4 regions of the Bacillus sp. KNSH39 genome follow, and region 3 is predicted to be linked to each of the others. Evidence: riboswitches for the same ligand, from Rfam matches in the RefSeq annotation. Region 3 holds a riboswitch; each other region holds the start of a gene.
The links. Region 3 has a riboswitch for S-adenosylmethionine ahead of ACUL40_RS17260 (methionine ABC transporter ATP-binding protein). Riboswitches for the same ligand answer to the same signal wherever they lie in the genome.
Positions count from the first base shown of each region.

Region 1 (5,804 bases), 690 kb from region 3:
GTTTTTCTTCCTCTGGAATCGACGCATAGCGTTCTAATTTTTCCGTATTCACAATCGCGTAATCTAATCCTGCTTTCGTAGCATGATATAAAAAGACTGAATTTAATACTTCACGTCCAGCCGGTGGTAAACCAAATGATATGTTACTTACACCTAAAATCGTTAAACACTCTGGTAACGCTTCTTTAATAAGGCGAATTCCTTCTATAGTCGCTGCCGCTGAGCCAATATATTCTTCATCACCTGTCCCTACTGGAAACACAAGTGCATCAAAAATAATATCTGACGGGCGTATCCCATACTTCTTTGTAAGTAATTCATAGCTTCTTTTCGCAATTTCTATCTTTCGTTCCGCACTAACAGCCATACCGTCTTCATCAATTGTTCCTACAACTATAGCGGCACCATACTTTTGAAGAAGCGGTGTCACTTTTTTAAATCGTTCTTCTCCATCTTCTAAATTAATTGAATTAATAACAGCTTTTCCTTGAATATAAGTAAGAGCTCGCTCCATCACATTTTCATCTGTTGAATCAATCATAATCGGTACTTTTAAAACTTTCGTAACTTCTGCTAAGAAGTTTTCCATATCTTCTATTTCATCGCGATCAGGATCTGCCATACAAATGTCAATAATATGAGCATTTTTCTTCACTTGCGCTCTTGCCACTTCAGCAGCCTCTTCAAATTTCCCTTCTGCTACTAAGCGTTTAAATTTACGTGACCCAATAACATTCGTTCTTTCACCTACAAATAACGGTCTCATAGACTCATCATATTGCAGTGCTTCTAATCCACTAATTCCATGTCCTTCTCTCTCATGATGGTCACGAGGCCTAAGAGATGCTAGCGCGGATTTCATTGCTTTTATATGTTCTGGTGTCGTGCCACAACAACCACCAATAATATTAACCCATCCTTCTTCAGCAAATCGCTTCACCTTTTCAGCAAGAGAAGATGGAGATTCATGGTAATGTCCATCTTCATCAGGAAGACCTGCATTTGGATAACAAGAAATGTAACACTCCGATAAATCAGATAGTGAACGAATATGGTCCCTCATAAACTCCGGACCAGTCGCACAGTTTAACCCAACAGATAATGGTTTCATATGTTCTACTGATAAATAAAAAGCTTCAATTGTTTGCCCAGCCAGAGTCGTTCCCATTGGCTCAATCGTTCCTGAAATCATAATAGGAACCGTTTTTTTCAGTTCTTCAAAAGCGGCTTGAATTCCAATATAAGCTGCTTTCACGTTACGCATATCTTGACTCGTCTCAACGAGTAATACATCAACTGCTCCTTTTAATAATCCTCGTGCCTGCCTTGTATAAGCCTCAATCAATTCTTCAAAAGTCACACCACCTGTAACACTAATTGCTTTCGTTGTTGGTCCCATCGCTCCCGCAACATATACTTCCTTCCCGCTTTCTTTAACAGCTTGCTTCGCCAAAAGTGCTGCCTTTTCATTTAGTTTTTCATCTAAATGAGACAGATCATAATCACTTAGTACAATATTCGTTGCCCCAAATGTATTTGTTTCAATAATATCCGCTCCAGCTTCAATATAAGCTTTATGAATCTTTAAAATAACGTCTGGTCTTGTTTCCACTAAATATTCATTACAGCCCTCGTACTCTTCTCCTCCGAAATCTTCAGCAGTTAAATCCTCTTGCTGAATCATTGTCCCCATTGCACCATCTAATATTAAAATGCTATTTTTTAATTTTTCTTCTATACACTTCATCAATTAATACCTTCTTTCACTTCTTGCTTTTCTCTTACATATTTAACAAGATGTTCTGTAATTTCATACTTTAAAAATGGTGTAATAAGATAAATACCATTAAAATATTTCATCGCTGCGTCGACCAATTCTTGTGAAATGCGGATCCCTTCCTCAATTGCTGCCTCTTTCGTTTCATGTCCATCCATTCTCTCTCTTATTTCTTCAGGAAGAGTAATACCCGGCACCTCAAAATGAAGAAAATCTGCATTCCGCTTACTTACTAACGGCATAATTCCAATAAAAATAGGTTGTTCCAAATGCTTTGTCGCTTCATACACTTCTTCAATTAACTTGATATCGTAAATTGGCTGAGTTAAAAAATACTCCGCTCCAGCATCTATTTTTCGTTCCATTCGCTTAACCGCTGCTTTTAAGTGCCTCACGTGAGGATTAAATGCGCCGCCTACAGAAAACCTTGTCGCCGGTCCAATTGATTTCCCTAAAATTGAACGTCCATCGTTCATTTCTTTAATCATTTTAATAAGCTCAATAGAGGATAAATCATATACAGAAGTGGCACCGGGAAAATCACCAACGCGCGCTGGATCACCAGTTAAAGCTAACACTTCTTCCATCCCTAACGCCGATAAACCTAACAAATGAGATTGTAGTCCAATGACGTTATGATCTCTACACGTTAAATGCGTCAATACTGGGATATCATGCTTCGTTAATAACGCACCCATCGCCATATTAGAAACACGAGGCGATGCTAATGAATTATCTGCTAGAGTAATAGCATCTGCTCCCGCTCTTTTTAACGCTCTTGCTCCTTCAAAAAAACGCTGTGTATCTAACGTTTTCGGTGGATCTAATTCCACTACAACTGTCGTTTGTTTTTTCGCTTTCTCTGCTAGAGTGACGTGAGCCTTCGAACATTTCTCATGCGTATGAACGACTTTCGGCCTTTGAATCGTGTCTTTTTCTATTACAGGGGTAATATTCGCAACAGCGCGCTTCATACTTTGAATATGTTCTGGAGTCGTACCACAACAACCACCCAATAACCGAATACCTTGCTCAATAAATCTCGGTGTCATCGCTTCAAAATAAGCTGGGCTTCCCTCATATACGTAACGTCCATCCACATAATTCGGGAGGCCTGCATTTGGGTATGCTGATAAATAGCCATTTTGAGGAATCGATATCATTTTGAAAGCTTCCGTCATATGAAGCGGCCCTAGTTGACAATTCAATCCAACAACATTTGCACCGTAATCTATAAGTTGCTTTAATATTTCATTGACATCATTTCCATTTTGAGTCGTACCTGCTTCATGTAACGCTAATTGCGCAACAATTGGAATATTCGTTTGCTTACGCAATACTTTAACGGCATGAAGTAATTCAAATTCATCGTAAAAAGTTTCTAATAGTAATCCATCAACCTGTTCTTCTAGTAAAGCCCCTGCCTGTTCAAGTAACATAAACTCTCTTTCCATATCAGTCGTTGTAACAGCTCCGATATGTTTCATACCACCAATTGTTCCTAAAATTGCATTTTTATCTGTCACAGATGCTTTCGCCAGTTTTACTGCCGCTCTATTAATTTCTGTAACTTGATTTTCTAAACCATACATACGTAATTTCGCCTCATTTGCTCCATACGTATTCGTTTGAATTACATCTGCTCCAGCAGCTACATATTGTTTATGAATCGATATAATTAAGTCTGGATCAGATACATTCAATTCTTCAAAGCTACTTTGCAAACCATGTGAATGCAATAACGTCCCAACCGCACCATCACCTATTACAATTCCTTTTGATAATAAATCTAGTAATTTCACGACTCTCCCTCATTTCTATCAATATAAAAACCCCCTCTTCACTTTGAAGAGGGGGACATAATCGTTCCTCCTCTTATTATGCAAAACATTCGTTTTGCAGGTATTAGCACCGTTTCAAACATTTCGTTTGAAGGTTGCCGGGTTTCACAGGGCCTTTCCCTCCACCGCTCTCAATAAGAGTTGTCTTTATTATTTTATTTATGTAGCTAAAAGGAAATGCGTTCCCCTTTTAACAATGTTTGTTAATTTTTTAATAAATTTAGCATGCACAAAAGTAAAAGTCAATGACACTTGCGGAAAAATAAAAATTATTTAAAATAAAGTTGCAATTCAGTTATATTTTATTGTAAAGTTAAAAACATAATAAAAATTTCATACGAACATTCTTATCTAGAGAGGTAGAGGGACTGGCCCTGTGACGCCTCAGCAACCATTAACATTTTGTTAATAAGGTGCTAATTCCAGCAAATTGTGAAAGATTTGACAGATGAGAAGAAGACTCTATTCAAACCGAAAGCCTTCTTCTTAGAAGGCTTTTTTTATTTTATATTCACTTAATGTTTCAATTTAAAAAGGAGGAATTTTCATATGTCAACAATCGAAACAAAACTAGCACAAATCGGAAATCGCAGTGAAACTACAACCGGAACGGTTAATCCACCAGTTTATTTCTCAACCGCTTATCGTCACGAAGGAATTGGTAAATCTACTGGCTTTGACTATTCACGAACTGGCAATCCAACTCGAGGTCTTTTAGAACAGGCGATCGCAGACTTAGAATATGGCGAACAAGGTTATGCCTGTAGTTCAGGGATGGCGGCTGTTCTCCTCGTCCTTTCTCTATTCCGCTCTGGAGACGAACTTATTGTATCTGAAGATTTATACGGGGGAACGTATCGATTATTTTCTGAGCATGAAAAAAAGTGGAATGTTCGATGTAGATACGTAAATACACAGTCTATTAAACAAATTGAGCAAGCTATCACAACTGAAACGAAGGCTATTTTCATAGAAACTCCAACTAATCCATTAATGCAAGTTACTGATATTGCTGCTGTCGCAACTGTAGCGAAAAGGAACGGACTACTCCTTATTGTAGACAACACTTTCTACACACCTTATATACAGCAACCATTAACAGAAGGTGCTGACATTGTACTTCATAGCGCAACGAAATATTTAGGGGGACATAACGATGTACTAAGCGGGCTTGTCGTTGCAAAAGGAAAGGAACTTTGCGAGGAAATCGCTCATTATCATAATGCATCAGGTGCAGTTTTAAGCCCATTTGACTCATGGTTATTAATTCGCGGTATGAAAACGTTAGCGCTTCGCATGAGGCAACATGAAGAAAATGCGAAAGCAGTTGTTGCGTATTTAAATGATGAAGACGGGGTGACAGATGTATTTTATCCAGGAAGAGGCGGCATGATCTCATTCCGCCTTAAAGATGAAGCTTGGATTAATCCATTCTTACAATCTTTATCCTTAATTACATTTGCCGAAAGTCTTGGTGGTGTAGAAAGTTTAATGACTTATCCAGCAACGCAAACACATGCTGATATTCCTGAAGAAATTAGAACAGCAAACGGCGTATGCAATCGTCTTCTTCGATTCTCAGTTGGCATTGAAAATAGTAACGATTTAATTCAAGACTTAAAGCAAGCAATTAAACTCGTAAAAGAAGGTGTAAGAATATGAGCTATTCTATAGATACACTCTTACTACACAACCAATATAAACACGACTCGCAAACAGGCGCTGTGAACGTTCCTATTTATAACACATCAACTTTTCACCAGTTTGATGTAGATACGTTCGGAAAATATGACTATAGCAGGTCAGGAAATCCAACTCGTGAAGCTCTTGAAGATATCATTGCTTTATTAGAAGGCGGAACAAAAGGATTCGCCTTTGCATCAGGCATTGCAGCGATTTCCACTGCATTCCTCCTTCTTTCACAAGGTGATCACGTACTCATTTCAGAAGATGTGTACGGAGGCACTTACCGAGTGATAACTGAGGTACTCTCCCGTTACGGTGTTTCACATACATTTGTTGATATGACCAATTTAGAAGAAATAAAACAAAACATTAAACCAAATACAAAGCTCTTTTATGTAGAAACACCTTCTAACCCACTTTTAAAAGTGACAGATATTCGCGAGGTTTCTAAACTCGCAAAATCTATTGGGGCTCTTACTTTTGTTGATAATACATTTTTG
Region 1 is NZ_JBQXYO010000001.1:2,667,028-2,672,831, forward strand. It holds gene metH (methionine synthase) at 1-1,747, opposite strand, end outside; gene ACUL40_RS13615 (bifunctional homocysteine S-methyltransferase/methylenetetrahydrofolate reductase) at 1,747-3,579, opposite strand; SAM riboswitch class I at 3,650-3,759, opposite strand; SAM riboswitch class I at 3,963-4,073, shown strand; gene metI (cystathionine gamma-synthase/O-acetylhomoserine thiolyase) at 4,168-5,280, shown strand; gene metC (cystathionine beta-lyase) at 5,277-5,804, shown strand, end outside.
Region 1: it holds a riboswitch for S-adenosylmethionine, as region 3 does, so the genes downstream of both, metI (cystathionine gamma-synthase/O-acetylhomoserine thiolyase) here and ACUL40_RS17260 (methionine ABC transporter ATP-binding protein) in region 3, are expected to answer to the same signal.

Region 2 (5,804 bases), 410 kb from region 3:
CACCGATACTAGCAAGTGGAAGAAATGCAATCCATTCATTGAAAGAAAGTGTACCTTCCCCGAAATCAACAATAAAGGATCCACGATTATCAAGTTTACTCAGTAGTAAATAAACAGAAAAACCTGCGAAAGTAGTAGCTAAGTATACAATCGCCTTTTTTCCTTTAGAAAAAGCAGCAATTTCTTCCCCCTCATTTTCATTTGGTGCTAAATAACCGAATAATGGTGCGTTAAAAATGACACTTAAAGTAGCGCCAATTCCGATCTCGGTTAGCTCATTCATACTCTTTAAGGCAAATTTAAAGCGATCCCCTACCCATGTGCACAGTCCGCCTATAATTCCAACTAGTGCGGCTTCTGGACCAAGACTAGCACCGAAAATTAAAACAATAATCGCTGTTAAAGTAGCCCGATGGACAAAGCGATATTCGATTCGACCAGTTTTTTTATATTCAGCCATTACTTCAGGCATAAGGCGTGGGTATGTACCGAAATGTTTTTGTGATAGACCAACAAGGACCCCGCCAATTATTGTTACGCAAAGGGTGTAATAAGAGGGAAAAGAGAGAACTTCAGGCAAGTATCCCCAAATAAAGTGGATTCCAATATTTATTGTGACTAAAAATAACCAGACTGTAGCTCCTACTATAGATCCTAGAAGAATGCCATATAGAGCAAGTATGTAATGCATATCTTTTTTATTTGTCATGTTATACCTCCGTTATGTAAATCTTAGTAGGGAAAAAAGTGAAATATACTAGTGAAAAATGGATTGAATATATATAGTATCTTTTTGAGAAGATGGCCTATTCAACATATAGGCTAACTTTTGGGGAATTTGAATTTATAGGTTAAATTACTTATTTAATTTTATAGACTGATTTGAGGTTTTTAAAGGTCTTTTTTGAAATAGATTAGAATATATTTCTTTTGTTGCTTTATATGAAACTGTTAACATTTATTTTAGAACATTCAGAAAAACTGTTTGACATTAGGAAATTATTGCTATAAAATCAACGGTAATTGCATAGTCTTATCAAGAAAAGGTGGAGGGACAGGCCCGATGAAACCTTGGCAACAGCCGTATAACGGAATTGTGCCAAATCCTGCAGGTAGTAATCCTGAGAGATAAGAAAGAGCCTTTAGAGCGTGTTTTCAAACTGCTCCTTTCTTGTTTTCAGGAAAGGGGCAGTTTTTTATTTTGTATAAAAGAAAGGAGAATGAGAGATGGGAGAATCATGGGGAAAAGGAACAATTTGTGTGCAAGGTGGCTATACGCCAAAGAATGGTGAACCACGTGTTTTACCACTTTATCAAAGCACAACGTATAAATACGATACTTCGGATGATTTAGCAGCTCTATTTAACTTAGAGGCAGAAGGATATATTTATACACGTATTGGAAACCCTACTCTAGCAGCATTTGAGCAGAAATTATCAGATTTAGAAGGCGGTGTAGGAGCTGTTGCAACGGCTTCTGGGCAAGCAGCTATTATGCTCGCAGTTTTAAATATTTGTAGTAGTGGAGACCATTTACTTTGCTCTTCAACTGTTTACGGGGGAACGTTTAATTTATTTGGGGTGAGTTTACGTAAGCTTGGCATTGATGTTACGTTCTTTAATCCAAATTTAACGGCAGATGAAATCACGGCGCTTGCTAATGACAAGACGAAACTTATCTATGCAGAATCGTTAGGAAATCCAGCGATGAATGTTTTAAATTTTAAAGAATTTTCAGCTGCCGCTAAAGAATTAGAGGTACCTTTTATCGTTGATAATACATTAGCAACTCCTTATTTATGCCAGGCATTTGAACATGGGGCAAATATTATTGTTCATTCTACGACGAAGTATATCGATGGGCATGCGAGCTCTTTAGGCGGTATTGTAATTGACGGTGGAAACTTTGATTGGACAAATGGAAAGTATCCTGAGCTTGTTGAACCAGATCCAAGTTATCACGGTGTAAGTTACGTTCAAAACTTTGGTGCAGCAGCGTATATTGTGAAAGCACGTGTTCAGCTATTAAGAGATTATGGAAATTGTATGAGCCCATTCAATGCATATATTAGCAATATTGGCTTAGAAACATTGCATTTACGAATGGAACGTCATAGTGAAAATGCTCTTGCAGTTGCTAAGTGGCTTGCTAATCATGAACGTATTGAATGGGTGAATTATCCAGGCTTAGATAGTAATGAAAATTACTCATTAGCACAACAGTACTTGAAAAAAGGTGCTAGTGGTGTTTTAACTTTCGGTATTAAAGGCGGATTAGAAGCAGCAAAAGAATTTATCGCAAATGTAAAACTAGCAACTCTTGTAACGCACGTAGCTGATGCACGAACTTGCGTTATACATCCTGCTAGTACGACGCATAGACAATTAAATGCTGAAGATCAGCGTTTAGCGGGTGTTACATCTGATTTAATTCGTTTATCGGTTGGTATAGAAGATGTTTCTGATATTATTGCAGATTTGGAAGCAGCTCTAGTTGGAGGCAAAACACATGCCGATCATAATTGATAAAGATTTACCGGCTCGCAAAGTGTTGCAAAAAGAAAATATTTTTGTAATGACGAAGGAGCGGGCAGAAACACAAGATATACGTGCTTTAAAAATTGCTATATTAAATTTAATGCCGACGAAGCAAGACACAGAGGCGCAATTACTTCGCTTAATTGGAAACACACCGTTACAATTAGATGTTCATTTGCTTCATATGGAATCACATCTATCGCGTAATGTAACGCAAGAACATTTAACAAGCTTTTATAAAACGTTTCGTGATATTGAAAATGAAAAGTTTGATGGGCTCATTATTACAGGAGCGCCAGTGGAGACCCTTGCTTTTGAAGAGGTAGATTATTGGGAAGAGCTTAAACATATTATGGAGTATTCAAAAACGAATGTAACATCTACGCTCCATATTTGCTGGGGGGCACAGGCTGGCTTGTACTATCATTATGGTGTTCCAAAGTATCCCCTTAAGGAAAAAATGTTTGGTGTATTTGAACATGAAGTTTGCGAGCAACATGTGAAATTATTACAAGGATTTGATGAATTGTTTTTTGCTCCGCATTCTCGTCATACAGAAGTACGAGAGAATGATATTAGAGGAGTGAAAGAATTAACATTGTTAGCAAACTCTGAAGAAGCAGGTGTTCACCTTGTTATTGGGCCAGAAGGAAGGCAAGTGTTTGCTCTTGGACATAGCGAATATAGTTGTGAGACGTTAAAACAAGAATACGAACGAGATCGTGACAAGGGATTAAATATTGATGTGCCAAAAAACTATTTTAAACATAATAATCCAGATGAAAAGCCGCTTGTTAGGTGGAGGAGTCATGGTAATTTATTGTTTTCTAATTGGTTGAATTATTACGTGTATCAAGAAACCCCTTATATATTGTAAAGAAAGATTGTGTAACACGTGGCAACGTTTTCCTTGTAAAGATTAACCTTTATTTTTCCGAATGTTCAAAATACATTGTTTTTCAGATTTTTTACTCATATAATTTCATCTAAACACAATTTTTGAGGGGTGGACAGTACTATGAAAGAAATTCAAGTTGGGTTATTAGGTCTTGGGACAGTTGGCAGTGGTGTGGTTCGTATTATTACGGATCATCAAGAACGACTCATACACCAAGTAGGTTGTCCAGTGAAGGTAACGAAAGTATTAGTGCAAAACATTGAGAAAGAGAGAGAGGTAGAGGTACCTTCTACTCTATTAACACAAGATGCAAATGAAATTTTAGATAATCCAAATATTGATGTTGTCATTGAAGTGATGGGTGGCATTGATGATGCAAAATCATATATTTTACAAGCTTTAAAAAGCGGAAAGCATGTTGTAACTGCAAATAAAGACTTAATGGCATTACATGGAGCTGAATTATTAGCGACAGCAAAAGATAATAAGGCTGATTTATTCTATGAGGCGAGTGTGGCAGGGGGAATTCCAATTTTACGCAGTATCGTAGAAGGACTTTCTTCAGATCTTATTACGAAAGTAATGGGAATTGTAAATGGAACAACAAATTTTATTTTGACGAAAATGTCAGACGAAGGGAGAGCATATAACGACGTGTTAAAAGAAGCCCAACAACTTGGATTTGCAGAAGCAGATCCAACATCAGATGTAGAAGGTTTAGATGCAGCAAGAAAAATGACGATTTTAGCTACCCTCGGTTTCTCTACAAATGTAGAGCTTGGAGATGTGAAAGTAAAAGGGATTACCTCTATCACAGAGGAAGATATTGAATACAGTAAGAGCTTAGGTTATACAATTAAATTAATCGGTCTTGCAAAACGAGATGGTGAAAAATTGGAGGTTACAGTTGAACCAACTTTACTTCCAAATACACATCCTCTTGCGGCAGTACAAAATGAATATAACGCTGTGTATGTGTACGGTGAAGCAGTTGGAGAAACGATGTTTTATGGACCAGGCGCAGGAAGTTTACCGACAGCGACAGCTGTTGTTTCGGATTTAGTTGCTGTAATGCAAAATATTAGATTAGGGGTAACAGGAAATAGTGCTGTAGTCCCACAATATCAAAAAGTATTAAAAGAGCCAGACGAAATTGTCGTGAAAAAGTTTTTAAGACTGCATGTAAAAGACGAAATTGGTGTATTTGCAAAAATTACTTCATTGTTCTCTGAGCGCGGAGTTAGCTTTGAGAAAATTATTCAAATGCCGCTTGAAGAGAAAGGAAAGGCTGAAATTGTAATTGTAACGCATCGTGCGTCTCTTGCTGATTATGATTATATTCTACATACGTTGCAAGGGTATGAAGAAATAGATTGTTTGAAAGCGAACTATCGAATTGAAGGGGATGCTAAGTAGTATCTCTTACCATAAAACAGAAAGAGCCTATTAAGCAGCTTGCTTAATAGGCTCTTTTCTATTTAAAATCTGCGTACCAACTTGAATAAATGCTTGGATAATCCAGCCTGTTGTAAAGGATAAGATGATTGTTCCAAAATAGATAGGTCCATCTAATAAAAAGCTTAACGTTAAAAATAAAAAGGCTAATGAAATCTCTGTTCTTCTAAACGTCCATTTTTTCTTCTCGGCAACCGTTAAAACGAAAGCTTCTTGAGGCGCTGCACAAAGGTTTGTAGAGACGTAAAGACCAATTCCAGCTCCAACGAATAGATTTCCGCAAATAAGTGTTATATATTTTGGAAGAGAGCGGATAGCGTCCATAATAGTTGTAATGGAACCAATCCAATCAACAAAAAGAGAAATAAGAACCATCGTTACAATTGTACCGATTGTAATTTGTTTTCCATTCCAAAAGAGTACGATAAGTGTAAAGGCAAAGTTAATCATGAAAATCCAAAAACCAATACTTATCCCAAAATTTTGATATAGTGCAATAAAGAAGGAATCATAAGGGCTAAGTCCAAAGGAAGTAATTGTCGTCATCATATTAATACCGATGGCAAGAATGAGTAAACCGCCAATGAAAAATATATATTCTAATTTGAATCGAAGCATAGTTGTATATCCTTTCTAAATGTATTTGCTAGGAAAGGATATATTGTGGAAAGCTTACCAGGTCAAGGAAGAATTTTTGTGAGAAGGGGAAAATGAGATGACAAATATAAGAAAGATTGCTGAACTTGCTGGAGTATCTGTTTCAACTGTTTCACGTGTACTAAATAATCATCCGTACGTAAATGAACAGAAACGAAAAGAAATTTTAGCGATTATAGAAGAATTAAATTACACGCAAAACGTGAATGCAATTCATTTAGTGAAAGGAAAAACGAATGTAATTGGCGTTTTATTG
Region 2 is NZ_JBQXYO010000001.1:3,763,858-3,769,661, reverse strand. It holds gene ACUL40_RS19255 (chloride channel protein) at 1-709, opposite strand, end outside; SAM riboswitch class I at 1,031-1,135, shown strand; gene ACUL40_RS19250 (bifunctional O-acetylhomoserine aminocarboxypropyltransferase/cysteine synthase) at 1,228-2,526, shown strand; gene metA (homoserine O-acetyltransferase MetA) at 2,510-3,415, shown strand; gene ACUL40_RS19240 (homoserine dehydrogenase) at 3,557-4,852, shown strand; gene ACUL40_RS19235 (YczE/YyaS/YitT family protein) at 4,883-5,509, opposite strand; gene ACUL40_RS19230 (LacI family DNA-binding transcriptional regulator) at 5,607-5,804, shown strand, end outside.
Region 2: it holds a riboswitch for S-adenosylmethionine, as region 3 does, so the genes downstream of both, ACUL40_RS19250 (bifunctional O-acetylhomoserine aminocarboxypropyltransferase/cysteine synthase) here and ACUL40_RS17260 (methionine ABC transporter ATP-binding protein) in region 3, are expected to answer to the same signal.

Region 3 (5,804 bases):
AAAGTTGAACTTTCTGATGCAAGCCAAGTTGAGAAGTTATTAACTGCAGAAAAATATGCAGAAATGACAAACCAAGACTAATTATAGTCGACTAAAGGACAGCCTTTGTGCTGTCCTTTTTTATTTTTTGTGAAATAATGAAATTCAAGTTATATGTAAATAAATAAGCTATTATGAGAAAAACTGTTTTTTGGTAAGGTTTCATAAGTCTTCACAATCTAAACGAGCCGCTTGCGCTTTTCTTTTGCAAAAATAAACAGGAAACAACATGAAAATAACGAATATACTATATACTAAGTTCAAGGTTGTATAGTATATGGTGATCGGGTGATGACATATGATTTATGTAGAAAAAGTCATTATTGTAGAGGGTACATCAGATAGAAGAAAGATTGAATCTATTATTCGTGAACCGGTGGAAATTGTTTGTACAAATGGTACAATTGGTTTGTCGAAAATGGATGAGCTCGTTGATCAATTTTTTGATAAGGAAGTGTATGTGCTAGTGGATGCTGATGATGCTGGAGAAAAGTTAAGGAAACAATTTCGAAAAGAATTCCCGCAAGCCGAGCATATCTATATTGATCGCTCGTACCGAGAAGTGGCAACTGCGCCATCTACACACTTAGCAAATGTATTATGGGGAGCCGACATTGACGTTTATACAGAATATTTACGGTAAGGAATGATAGAAGTGATTGATTGGACAGGAGCCGAAGCTACAGCCCTAATAGAGAACGAAGAAAAAACAGTATTATATGTATATACTCCAATGTGTGGAACATGCCAATTAGCAAAAAAGATGTTAACAGTGGTTGAGATGACAATTGAAGATTTGAAAATTGGGATGTTAGATTTAAATTATGCTCCGCATTTAGCAAAAGAGTATGGGATTGAAAGTGTACCTTGTTTACTTGTTTTTGAAAATGGGACACTGATGAAGAAGATATACGCATTTCATTCGGTTGAATATTTATATACGGAATTAAAGTAGGCGGCAAAAATTTTGCCGCCTCGACATATTTCTTGGGAAATATGTCGAGATGCAGGATGGATACAGTATTTGTCGAGCGAAAATAACAGGATTGCTCTTTAGTGAGAGGGAATGATATGTAATAGAAAGTGATATGAAGGATGTGATTTAGGGTGAGATTATATTCTTTGCTTCAATCATTTGTAAATTACGCTAATGGTCAATATCATTTAGAACCGCTTTTAAGACAAGAAGAAAAAACTGTTAATTTTCGCTTTGGAGATGAAAGTTGTTCGTTACAAATTTCAAGAGATTATATAGAGTTGGTACATGAGGAAAGAGGAACGGAACAAATCATTTGCTTAGATGAAAAGGATATAGAACAATTGGTGAATGGAAATGTACGATTGCAAATGCTAATGAATGATGGACGTGTACAATATTCGGGAACGTACCGAACGATGTTATTAGTGGAATCGATGTTTCATATATGTAAACCGATGTCAGTAGGTGCTTAAAATTCTGAAGTTTCATTTTTTGCGAAAATTTCTGTTGACATGGTGAGTGTATATTGATACAATTCAAGTCATAAAATATAGACAATTTCATAAATTTCAAATCAGACGAAAATTGAATCTGATTTCTCTTATCAAGAGAGGTGGAGGGACTGTGCCCTGTGAAGCCCGGCAACCGTCAACTTATGTTGAAATGGTGCCAATTCCTGCAAAGCAAATGCTTTGAGAGATGAGAGAGAGGGATAATGTTGTTATATACGCATAAAAACCTTTCTGCTTCTCTAAAGCAGAAAGGTTTTTTTATTGTTTGAATGTGGAGGACATTCAAATAATAAAAGTAATGATAACAGTGGACTACACGCATTAAAAATAAAAAATTGCGGAGTCGACCTAAACAAAAAAGGGGTGAACATCATGATTCTATTAGAGAATGTAAGGAAAATATATAAGGCGAAAAGCGGTGATGTCACTGCTGTAGATAACGCCAATTTAAAAATAGATAAAGGTGAAATATTTGGTGTTATCGGATATAGTGGCGCTGGAAAAAGTTCTTTAATTAGATTGTTCAATCAGTTGGAGAAACCAACTTCTGGCCAAATTACAATTGCAAATCGTGTCATTTCAGCAATTACAGGAAGCGAACTTCGTAAGGCAAGGCAAGAAATTGGAATGATTTTTCAGCACTTCAACTTACTTTGGTCACGAACAGTACGTGAAAATATAGAGTTTCCACTTGAAATTGCAGGTGTTGATAAAGCGAAGAGAAGAAAACGTGTTGATGAATTAATTCATCTTGTTGGATTAGAAGGAAGAGGAGACGCGTACCCATCTCAGCTGAGCGGGGGACAAAAGCAACGCGTTGGGATTGCAAGAGCATTAGCTAACAATCCACAAGTGCTTTTATGTGACGAAGCAACGTCAGCTCTTGATCCGGAAACGACAGATCAAATTTTGGATTTACTATTAGACATTAATAAGCGCCTTGGTTTAACAATTGTACTCATTACACATGAGATGCACGTAATTCGAAAGATTTGTAATCGTGTTGCGGTAATGGAGAAAGGAAAGATTGTAGAAACAGGTCCAGTACTTGATGTATTCCGTAATCCGAAGCAAGATATTACGAAACGATTTGTACAGCAGTTAACGGATTCTGAAGATACAAATGAAACGATTGAAAGTTTAATTGAAAAATATCCAGATGGAAAAGTAATTCGTTTGCAGTTTATCGGTGAGGCTGTAGAAAGACCAGTGCTTCAACGATTGATGCAACGCAGTGATATAGAAGTTAGCATTTTGCAAGGAAATATCGCACAAACGAATAACGGTTCTTACGGTAGTTTAGTCGTTCATTTAAATGGTGAGGAAACAGCGATCCAGCAAGCAATAGAAGGAATTCATCAAGATCAAGTAGAGCTGGAGGTGATTGCACATGGATAAGTTACTTGCAAATGTTGATTGGAATCAAATGTTAGAAGCAACTGGTGAAACGTTATATATGACGGCAATCGCAGCTCTTGCGACATTTGTTTTAGGACTCATTTTAGGATTGTTACTCTTCATGACAGCAAAAGATAATTTATGGGAAAACAAATCAATTAATACGGTGATTGGAGCATTCGTAAATATATTCCGTTCTATACCATTCATCATTTTAATTATTTTATTAATCCCATTCACAAAGATTCTTCTTGGAACAATTCTTGGAGCAAGTGCAGCTTTGCCGGCTTTAATTATTGGAGCAGCACCATTCTACGCGAGAATGGTTGAAATCGCACTTCGCGAAATTGATAAAGGTGTAATTGAAGCTTCAAAAGCAATGGGAGCAAAAACAAGCACAATTATTTTGAAAGTGTTAATTCCAGAATCGTTACCAGCATTAGTATCTGGTATTACGGTTACGACAATTGCTTTAGTAGGCTATACAGCAATGGCAGGAGTTGTTGGTGCTGGTGGCCTTGGAACACTTGCTTACTTAGAAGGATTCCAAAGAGGGAATAACGATGTAACAATCGTTGCGACAATTTGTGTATTACTAGTTGTATTTTTAATTCAGTGGATTGGTGATAGTTTAACGACTCGAATAGATAAACGATAATAAAAAACGGGAGGATGCTTCAAATGAAAAAATTGTTACTTACGGCACTTATTTCAACTTCAATTTTTGGGTTAGCTGCTTGTGGCGGGAAAGATAAAGATGAAAAGAAACTTGTTGTGGGTGCTTCTAATGTACCGCACGCTGTTATTTTAGAAAAGGCAAAACCGTTACTTGAGAAAAAAGGAATTGAGTTAGAAATTAAAAAATTCCAAGACTACGTATTACCAAATAAATCTTTAGCGGATAAGGATTTAGATGCAAACTACTTCCAGCACATTCCGTATTTAGAAAAAGAAATTAAAGATAAAAAATATGACTTTGAAGTAGCAGGAAAAATTCATTTAGAACCAATTGGTGTGTACTCTCAAAAGTATAAGAGCTTAAAAGAGCTTCCGGACGGAGCGACAATTATTATGAGTAATTCAGTTGCTGACCATGGACGTGGTTTAGCAATTTTACAAAAAGAAGGTATTTTAAAAATTAAAGACGGAATAGATCCAGTTAAAGCAACTCCAAAAGATATTGCAGATAATCCGAAAAATCTAAAATTCAAAACGGATATCGAGCCTGGTTTATTGCCACAAGTGTATAACAATAAAGAAGGCGACGCTGTTTTAATTAACTCTAACTATGCAATTGATGCAAAGTTAAATCCGGAAAAAGATGCAATTGCAATTGAAGGAAATGATTCACCATACGCAAACATAGTAGCTGTTCGTAAAGGCGATAAAGATAAGAAAGAGATTAAAGCTCTTGTAGAAGTATTGCATTCTAAAGAAATTGAAGACTTCATTAATAAAGAATATAAAGGGGCAGTTGTTCCTGTAAAAGAATAATTGCTGAAAAGGGCTGGTGTATGCCGGCTCTTTTTATAACTACATAACCATTGGGGAGAAGGGGAAATCATATGAAAAAGGTTCTACTGTCAGTTGTTACAGCGTTGTCTGTATTTACATTAGCTGCTTGCGGAGGAAAAGAGGAGAATAAGCTTGTTGTGGGAGCTTCTAACGTGCCACACGCTGTTATTTTAGAAAAGGCACAGCCGATTTTAGAGAAAAAGGGTATTAAATTAGAAATTAAAAAATTCCAAGATTATGTGTTGCCGAATAAGGCTTTAGCGGATAAAGAAATTGATGCGAACTACTTCCAGCACATTCCTTACTTAGATAAAGAAATTCAAGAAAAGGGATATAAAATTGTAAACGCAGGAAAAATCCATTTAGAACCTATGGGCATTTATTCTAAGAAATATAAAAGCTTAAAAGACTTACCAGATGGCGGAACAGTGATTATGAGTAATAACGTAGCGGAGCGAGGCCGTATGTTAGCATTGTTACAAAAAGGTGGCGTTATTAAATTAAAAGACGGAGTAGATGTTGTTAAAGCAACAGTAAAAGATGTTGTAGAAAACCCGAAAAACTTAAAATTTAAAACAGATGTTGAACCTGGACTTTCACCGAAATTGTATGAAAATAATGAGGGAGATGCTTTATTTATTAATTCAAACTATGCAATTGATGCAAAATTAAATCCAACAAAGGATGCAATTGCGATTGAAGGATCAGACTCTCCGTATGCAAACATCATTGCAGTTCGTAAAGGTGATGAGAAGAAAAAAGAAATTAAAGAGCTAGTAGAAGTGCTACATTCAAAAGAAATTCAAGATTTTATTAATAAAGAATATAAAGGTGCTGTACTTCCGGTAAGTGAATAAATATAAGGAAAGGGCTGGAAAATTACCAGTCCTTTTTTCTTTATATAAATAAGAAGAAAGGTGTATCATAGAAAGATGTGAAGGAAATACTTATATACATTTGTGAAAAAACGGTTACTTTTTTTCGTCGTTTGCGATATCATTTTATTTGATATAAAATTAGAATGAGAATAAAATGAGAATATGAACGTTTTAGGAATTTTTAAAATGTATATATAGGATTAATGGAGGTATTGAGATGGCTGGTTCTACATTAACGGTTAAAGACTTACACGTATCAATTGATGGCAAAGAAATTTTAAAGGGTGTAAACCTTGAAGTAAAAGGTGGAGAAATCCACGCAATTATGGGACCTAACGGAACAGGTAAATCAACTTTATCTTCTGCAATTATGGGTCACCCAAAGTATGAAGTAACAGAAGGTAGCATCATCATCGACGGTGAAGATGTATTAGAAATGGAAGTAGACGAGCGCGCACAAGCGGGTCTATTCCTAGCAATGCA
Region 3 is NZ_JBQXYO010000001.1:3,352,130-3,357,933, reverse strand. It holds gene gcvH (glycine cleavage system protein GcvH) at 1-81, shown strand, start outside; gene ACUL40_RS17275 (toprim domain-containing protein) at 338-682, shown strand; gene ACUL40_RS17270 (thioredoxin family protein) at 686-994, shown strand; gene ACUL40_RS17265 (hypothetical protein) at 1,147-1,491, shown strand; SAM riboswitch class I at 1,617-1,724, shown strand; gene ACUL40_RS17260 (methionine ABC transporter ATP-binding protein) at 1,903-2,928, shown strand; gene ACUL40_RS17255 (methionine ABC transporter permease) at 2,921-3,586, shown strand; gene metQ (methionine ABC transporter substrate-binding lipoprotein MetQ) at 3,610-4,422, shown strand; gene metQ (methionine ABC transporter substrate-binding lipoprotein MetQ) at 4,494-5,300, shown strand; gene sufC (Fe-S cluster assembly ATPase SufC) at 5,539-5,804, shown strand, end outside.

Region 4 (5,804 bases), 900 kb from region 3:
TCGTGTTAGGTGCTATTTTGTCCATGCTTATGTTAGAAGATTTCGGATGGAGAATTATGTTTGGTATCGGAATGATTCCACTACTCCTCATTCCTTTCATTATTCGCTATTTACCCGAGTCCATTCAATTTTTATTATCACGTAATCGCCAAGAAGAAGTGAACCAAATTCTTAATCGTTTTCAAATTGAATTTCATGTAAAAGATAAAACTCATCAAGACCCATCTACTATACGAAAGAAAAATGGATTTTTTACTTTATTCTCAAAAGAATACATAAAAGCAACGCTACTTTTTTGGATCACTTATATAATGGGAATGTTTTTAATATATGGTTTAAACACTTGGTTACCACAGATGATGCGCCAGGCAGGATATCCTCTTGGGTCTAGTCTGTCATTTCTACTTATGCTAAATATTACCGCAGCTATCGGCGCACTATTCGCTGGAGCAATTGCTGATCGTATAGGAGCAAAAATTGTTATTAGCATCTCTTATCTTATGGCAGCCATATGTATCGGACTATTAACAATCAAACCATCTGTTACAATCATTTATCTTTTAATTGGCCTTGCTGGTATTGGATCAGTCGGTATTACTCAAATATTAAATGCATATGTAACACAATACTTCCCATCACATATCCGAGCTACCTCCTTAGGCTGGGGACTGGGGCTTGGCCGAGTTGGTGCAATTGCTGGCCCAATTCTCGTCGGTATTATTATGACAATGCAATATGACTTAGCATGGAATTTTTACTTATTCTCCTTTGCAGGTCTTATCGCAGCTATATCTGTTTTCTTCATTCCTACAAAATAAAAAGAGCACAAACTTACTTGTGCTCTTTTTCATATGCTTCAAACAACATATCTCGAAACAATGTATTTAAACTCTCAATATCGATTCCTGATCCCTTTTCAATTCCTTTTACATATTGCTGATAGTAATGAATTTGTTCTTCTAAAAATTGATTTAACACCTTAATTTTCAATCCAACATCTAATTCAGTACCTGCTTTTTTCTTTATTAACAACTTTTCAATTTCATCTAATACGCTACGTTCTAATGATAATTCTGTAATTAATCGATCAAATTCTACAGGAGGTAAAGTCGTTTTCTCTTCTAGCCACTTACAAGCTAAAATGGGACGTAATACATAAAAGTACTTTTTCAGCTTTACATTCTCACCTTGCAAAAATTCACGATAATTTTTCGAAGCCATATGTAAATAATGATATATCGTTGCTTTTGGATCAAAATTCTTCTCACTCATCTGTTGAAGTAGTTCTGGAAAATTAGAGTTTTTCGAATAAAAAATTGGTGATCGAATCCACTCAAGTAAAGCAGGATTCGACTTCGCGAATAGTTGCAACGCCTTTTTAATATCCCAACCACTTATATCTAAATCATCACTAATTGGATACTCAATTACATCTCGTTTGTCATGAATTGATAAATACCATTCTACCGGATGTATATAAACAAACCTAACATCATAATCGCTATCTTTCGATGGAAACCCCCAAGCACGACTCCCTGATTCCACCGCAAATAAAATTTTTACATCATTCTCTTTTTCAATTCTTTCTAACTCCAACTCGATTTTCTCTCTCATTTCATAACATCTCCATTTTTTGATTATTTCCTTGGAAATTCGACAATACACTATTAATTTTACTACATACTAAAAAAACTGTCAGAAATTACTGACAGCCTAATGAAACGTCTATTGTTGCTGTTCAATTACAGTAGCAGCAATTCGTTCAAACTCTTTTTGAATCTCCTCTTTATATGCATCTACTATTGAAAAATCCATAGCAGCAATATAAATTCGTTCTAATTTATCACGAACCGATTTTGCTTTCGCTAAGAAAGACATCGCCTCATTCATTTTTGCTTTATATTGAATGGAGACATCACGAATTTCCTTCGCATATTTCTCATCCGTCCCTGGCGTAACAATAAGGGCATACATATCAATAATTTCATCACCCTCGCGACTTGGAAAATATTCATGTGGTGCGGTGCTATCAAAAATTGCAAATCCTAATTCTCTTACGATAACCATATCAAGACTATTCGGGTCAAATCCGCAATGATATACTTCAACTTCAAACCCTTTTTCTTCAGCTGCCTTAGCTAACTTTTTGAGCATCGTTGATTTTCCAGAGCCTGGGCGCCCTTTTATAAAATAACGATGTGGTAACCCTTCTGTTAAATTAGGAACAAAATCAACTGCTCCTTTCGGTGTAGCAGCTCCTAAAAAACGATGTTTTACAAGCGATTGTCTCCCGCTTTTATCTGCAAATAATTTCTGGATTAGCTGATTGGTTAGTTCATTTGCTTTATTAAAATCTATATTATCAATATATATCTTCTCCCACTCATCATGTATAACCAATGCCTCTTTAAAACGTGCGTAAGCAGACTGAAAAGCTTTGCTTGCTTCTGAAACAAATCTTTCAATTTCTAACTTCTGCTTTCTTAGTTTATCTGAGTCCCAAGCAATTCCTAAATTTATATACTCTTCAACAACTCCTGGCATTTTTGGCTCAATAACATGCGGCGATGTCCCATCAACAATTCCTACTTTTAATTTTGGGATAATTACACCATCAACCGATTTATTATCAGAAGAACAATGTAAAAATTCAATATCATATCCTTTTTCAATCCATTCACGACCTATTGCCTTTATTAAAGAAGATTTTCCCGTTCCTGGGCCACCCTTTAAGATAAATAATCTGTCTAATCCTTTTAAATTCTCTTCGTATAAATTGTGAAATCCCCTAGCTGTATTACCACCAGCATAATAATTTAATACATTTCCTGTCACTGCACTCACTCCTTCGCAGCATTCTATTTACATAAGCTACAATATGCGAGCAGCTTTATTTGGGTGAATACCTATTTTGTATTGCACGCAAAAAGGAAATGAATTACAATTTAACTATCGGAAAATTCCGATTTTAAAAACTGAATACTTCTTTATCAAGAGAGGCAGAGGGACCGGCCCTTTGAAGCCCAGCAACCTCAGTTTATACAAACTGAATAGGTGCTAATTCCTGCAAAATGCAATGCATTTTGGAAGATAAAACTCAACTAGCATGTAAAGCTCATCTTTCTTGATACTGAAGGATGAGCTTTTTATTATTTGAAAAACATATATTGGAGGTATGTAAAATGAAAGTAATTGATTTATCACAAACATTTGAAAATAATATGTCTCAATTTCCTGGAACACCTAAAATACAACTAGAAGCTGTTACAAGTGTTGAAGAATCAGGATATCAAGTTACAGATTTTCATTCTGTCGTTCATGTTGGCACGCATTGTGATGCTCCTGCGCATTTTATTTCAGGCGCAACGACCATCGATCAATTACCGCTGGATCAATTTGTAGGTGAAGCTGTTCTTATAGATGTAACACATATTCAAGAGCGAAAATTACCTAAGACAGTATTGCATAATACTGACATAAAAGAAGGTGATATTGTTATTTTTCATTCTAATCTATCCACAAAATGGAATACAGAAGCTTATGAGAAGGAAGCATTTTATCTTTCTGAAGAATTAGCTAAAGAACTAGTGCGATTAAAAGTAAAATCTATCGGTTTAGATTTCATTTCTCCTGATGAAGTCACAACAGAAACATCACCGATTCATCACATATTACTAGGGAATGATATTTACTTAATTGAAAACTTAACAAATCTAGATGCTATCGAAGCAAAACGTTTCTTTTTCTCAGCAGCACCTTTAAAAATTAAAAATAGTGACGGTGCTTTCGCAAGAGCATTTGCTGTTATTTTTTAAACATAGCCTATAAAAAAAGCAAAGGCCACTACTGGTCTTTGCTTCTATATTTTCTATTTAAATTAAGAAAGAATTGTTCCACACGAGGACGCACCCAAGCTAAACAATCTATCTCTTTCTTCTTTGTGCAAGCTATCTCTTCTCCATCTACCATTTCAACAAGTTCTAGTTCTAACAGTTGCCTCGTGAATGCTAACATATTCACTTCTTCGGATGGATACTCTTCTTTTAATTTCTCCTCAATTTCCCCCAATAAAAAACCGTCACGCATCATTGCCAATGCATCAATCCAAAGTGGCGGCATTTCATATTTTTCTCCTGTAATTGTATCTTTTACAATATAATTCTTTTGCTCTTTTCGAAATTGAATCGTGTGTAAACATACAGTCGAATTTAATGTTAATTCCATCATACCACCTCTTTCATAATATCTGCATAGAAAAAAGGATGCGTGTGCACCCCTTCTTATCTTTTCATAACACTACTGAACCGCTACATGAGCAATCAATCTCATGTCGATATTTTCCTCCATTATAAACGAAGTATTTTATAAAAAAAACCCTTCTTGAAACATTTTATAAAATGTTTATATTTACACAACAAGAACACTTTTCTGAAAAATCTTTTCTCCCAATACATTAAAAGGTCGGCAAAAAAATTTCTACTTTCGTTCCTACTCCTACACTACTTTGGATCGTGATACTCCCTTGATGTTCCTTAATAATTTTATATGTAATCATTAATCCAAGTCCTGTACCAGTCTCCTTTGTTGTGTAAAACGCCTTGCCAATTTTTTCTAACTTCTCATTCTCTATACCAAATCCTTGGTCTTCAACAGAAATACACAAATGTCCTTGCGTTTTTTGATATGCACGGATATGAATTTCTCCACCCTCTGGCATTGATTCTATTCCATTTTTAATGATATTTAATAACACTTGTTTTAATTGCTTATCATCACCGTTTATAACCGGTAAATTCCCATCTACTTGTAAATGACATTTAACTCTATATTGCGTTGCATAACTTTCCATTAGATGCACAACATATAGAAGGATGTCTCGTATATTACACCTTTCATAATTTGTTGGCTTTGGTTTTCCTAACAACATCAATTCACTAACAAATCCATTGACTCTTTCAATTTCTTGTAGCATAATGTCGTAGCTCATCGTATCAGTTGGATTTCTTTCTTTTTGCATTTGCGTAAACCCTTTTAACGCTGTTAACGGATTTCGAATTTCATGAGCAATTGTTGTAGACATAGTCCCAATCACAGCTAAATTTTCCGTCTCTTTCATATTGTTCATCATTTCAACCACTGTTCTTACATAAGATTGAAATCGTTTTAATAAAGAATGTGAAATAATGAAATAAAATACACATAAAACAAGTGGAATTATCACTTTTAAATCTTGTAATAGCAATGTGAAAAATACGTACTTTCCAATTACACTAAAGGACACTAAATAAAAGTATTTTCTATTCACGAAAACCGGGGCAAATAAAATTAATAACATTTCTACCATACTGCCATGTTCAAAAGGTCTATCCGTTCGTAAATAAATCATTAAATTATTCACAAGATTGATAAACATGTACCCAAATAAAAATAAATATTTTACAGAATATACATACCCTCTTTTTTGAAGATATATAGAAATAGGAAATAATGCTATTACAAATATAGGCACACCTATCCCAAGACTACCTTCTGGCCAACCTACCGCTGTTCCACTAATATTCATAGCAGGATATACAAAATAATATATAGCGTCATATAAAAAGAATATAATATAAAATAATAATATAAATACCTTTAAGGCTCTTCTTTCTTCATAAATCAAGCTCTTGTATTTATTCATATAAAAACTCCCCTTGATCGATACAAAAAACTTTCATTGTTATCTCCTTAAAGTATAAGTATGAAATTGCTTTCAGGGCAATATTTAACCTTATAATACTGAAAGGAAGGAGATCTCTCCTTCC
Region 4 is NZ_JBQXYO010000001.1:4,251,638-4,257,441, reverse strand. It holds gene ACUL40_RS21800 (MFS transporter) at 1-818, shown strand, start outside; gene ACUL40_RS21795 (nucleotidyltransferase domain-containing protein) at 832-1,614, opposite strand; gene ACUL40_RS21790 (PRK06851 family protein) at 1,726-2,835, opposite strand; SAM riboswitch class I at 2,985-3,097, shown strand; gene ACUL40_RS21785 (cyclase family protein) at 3,183-3,815, shown strand; gene ACUL40_RS21780 (hypothetical protein) at 3,844-4,224, opposite strand; gene ACUL40_RS21775 (ATP-binding protein) at 4,454-5,680, opposite strand.
Region 4: it holds a riboswitch for S-adenosylmethionine, as region 3 does, so the genes downstream of both, ACUL40_RS21785 (cyclase family protein) here and ACUL40_RS17260 (methionine ABC transporter ATP-binding protein) in region 3, are expected to answer to the same signal.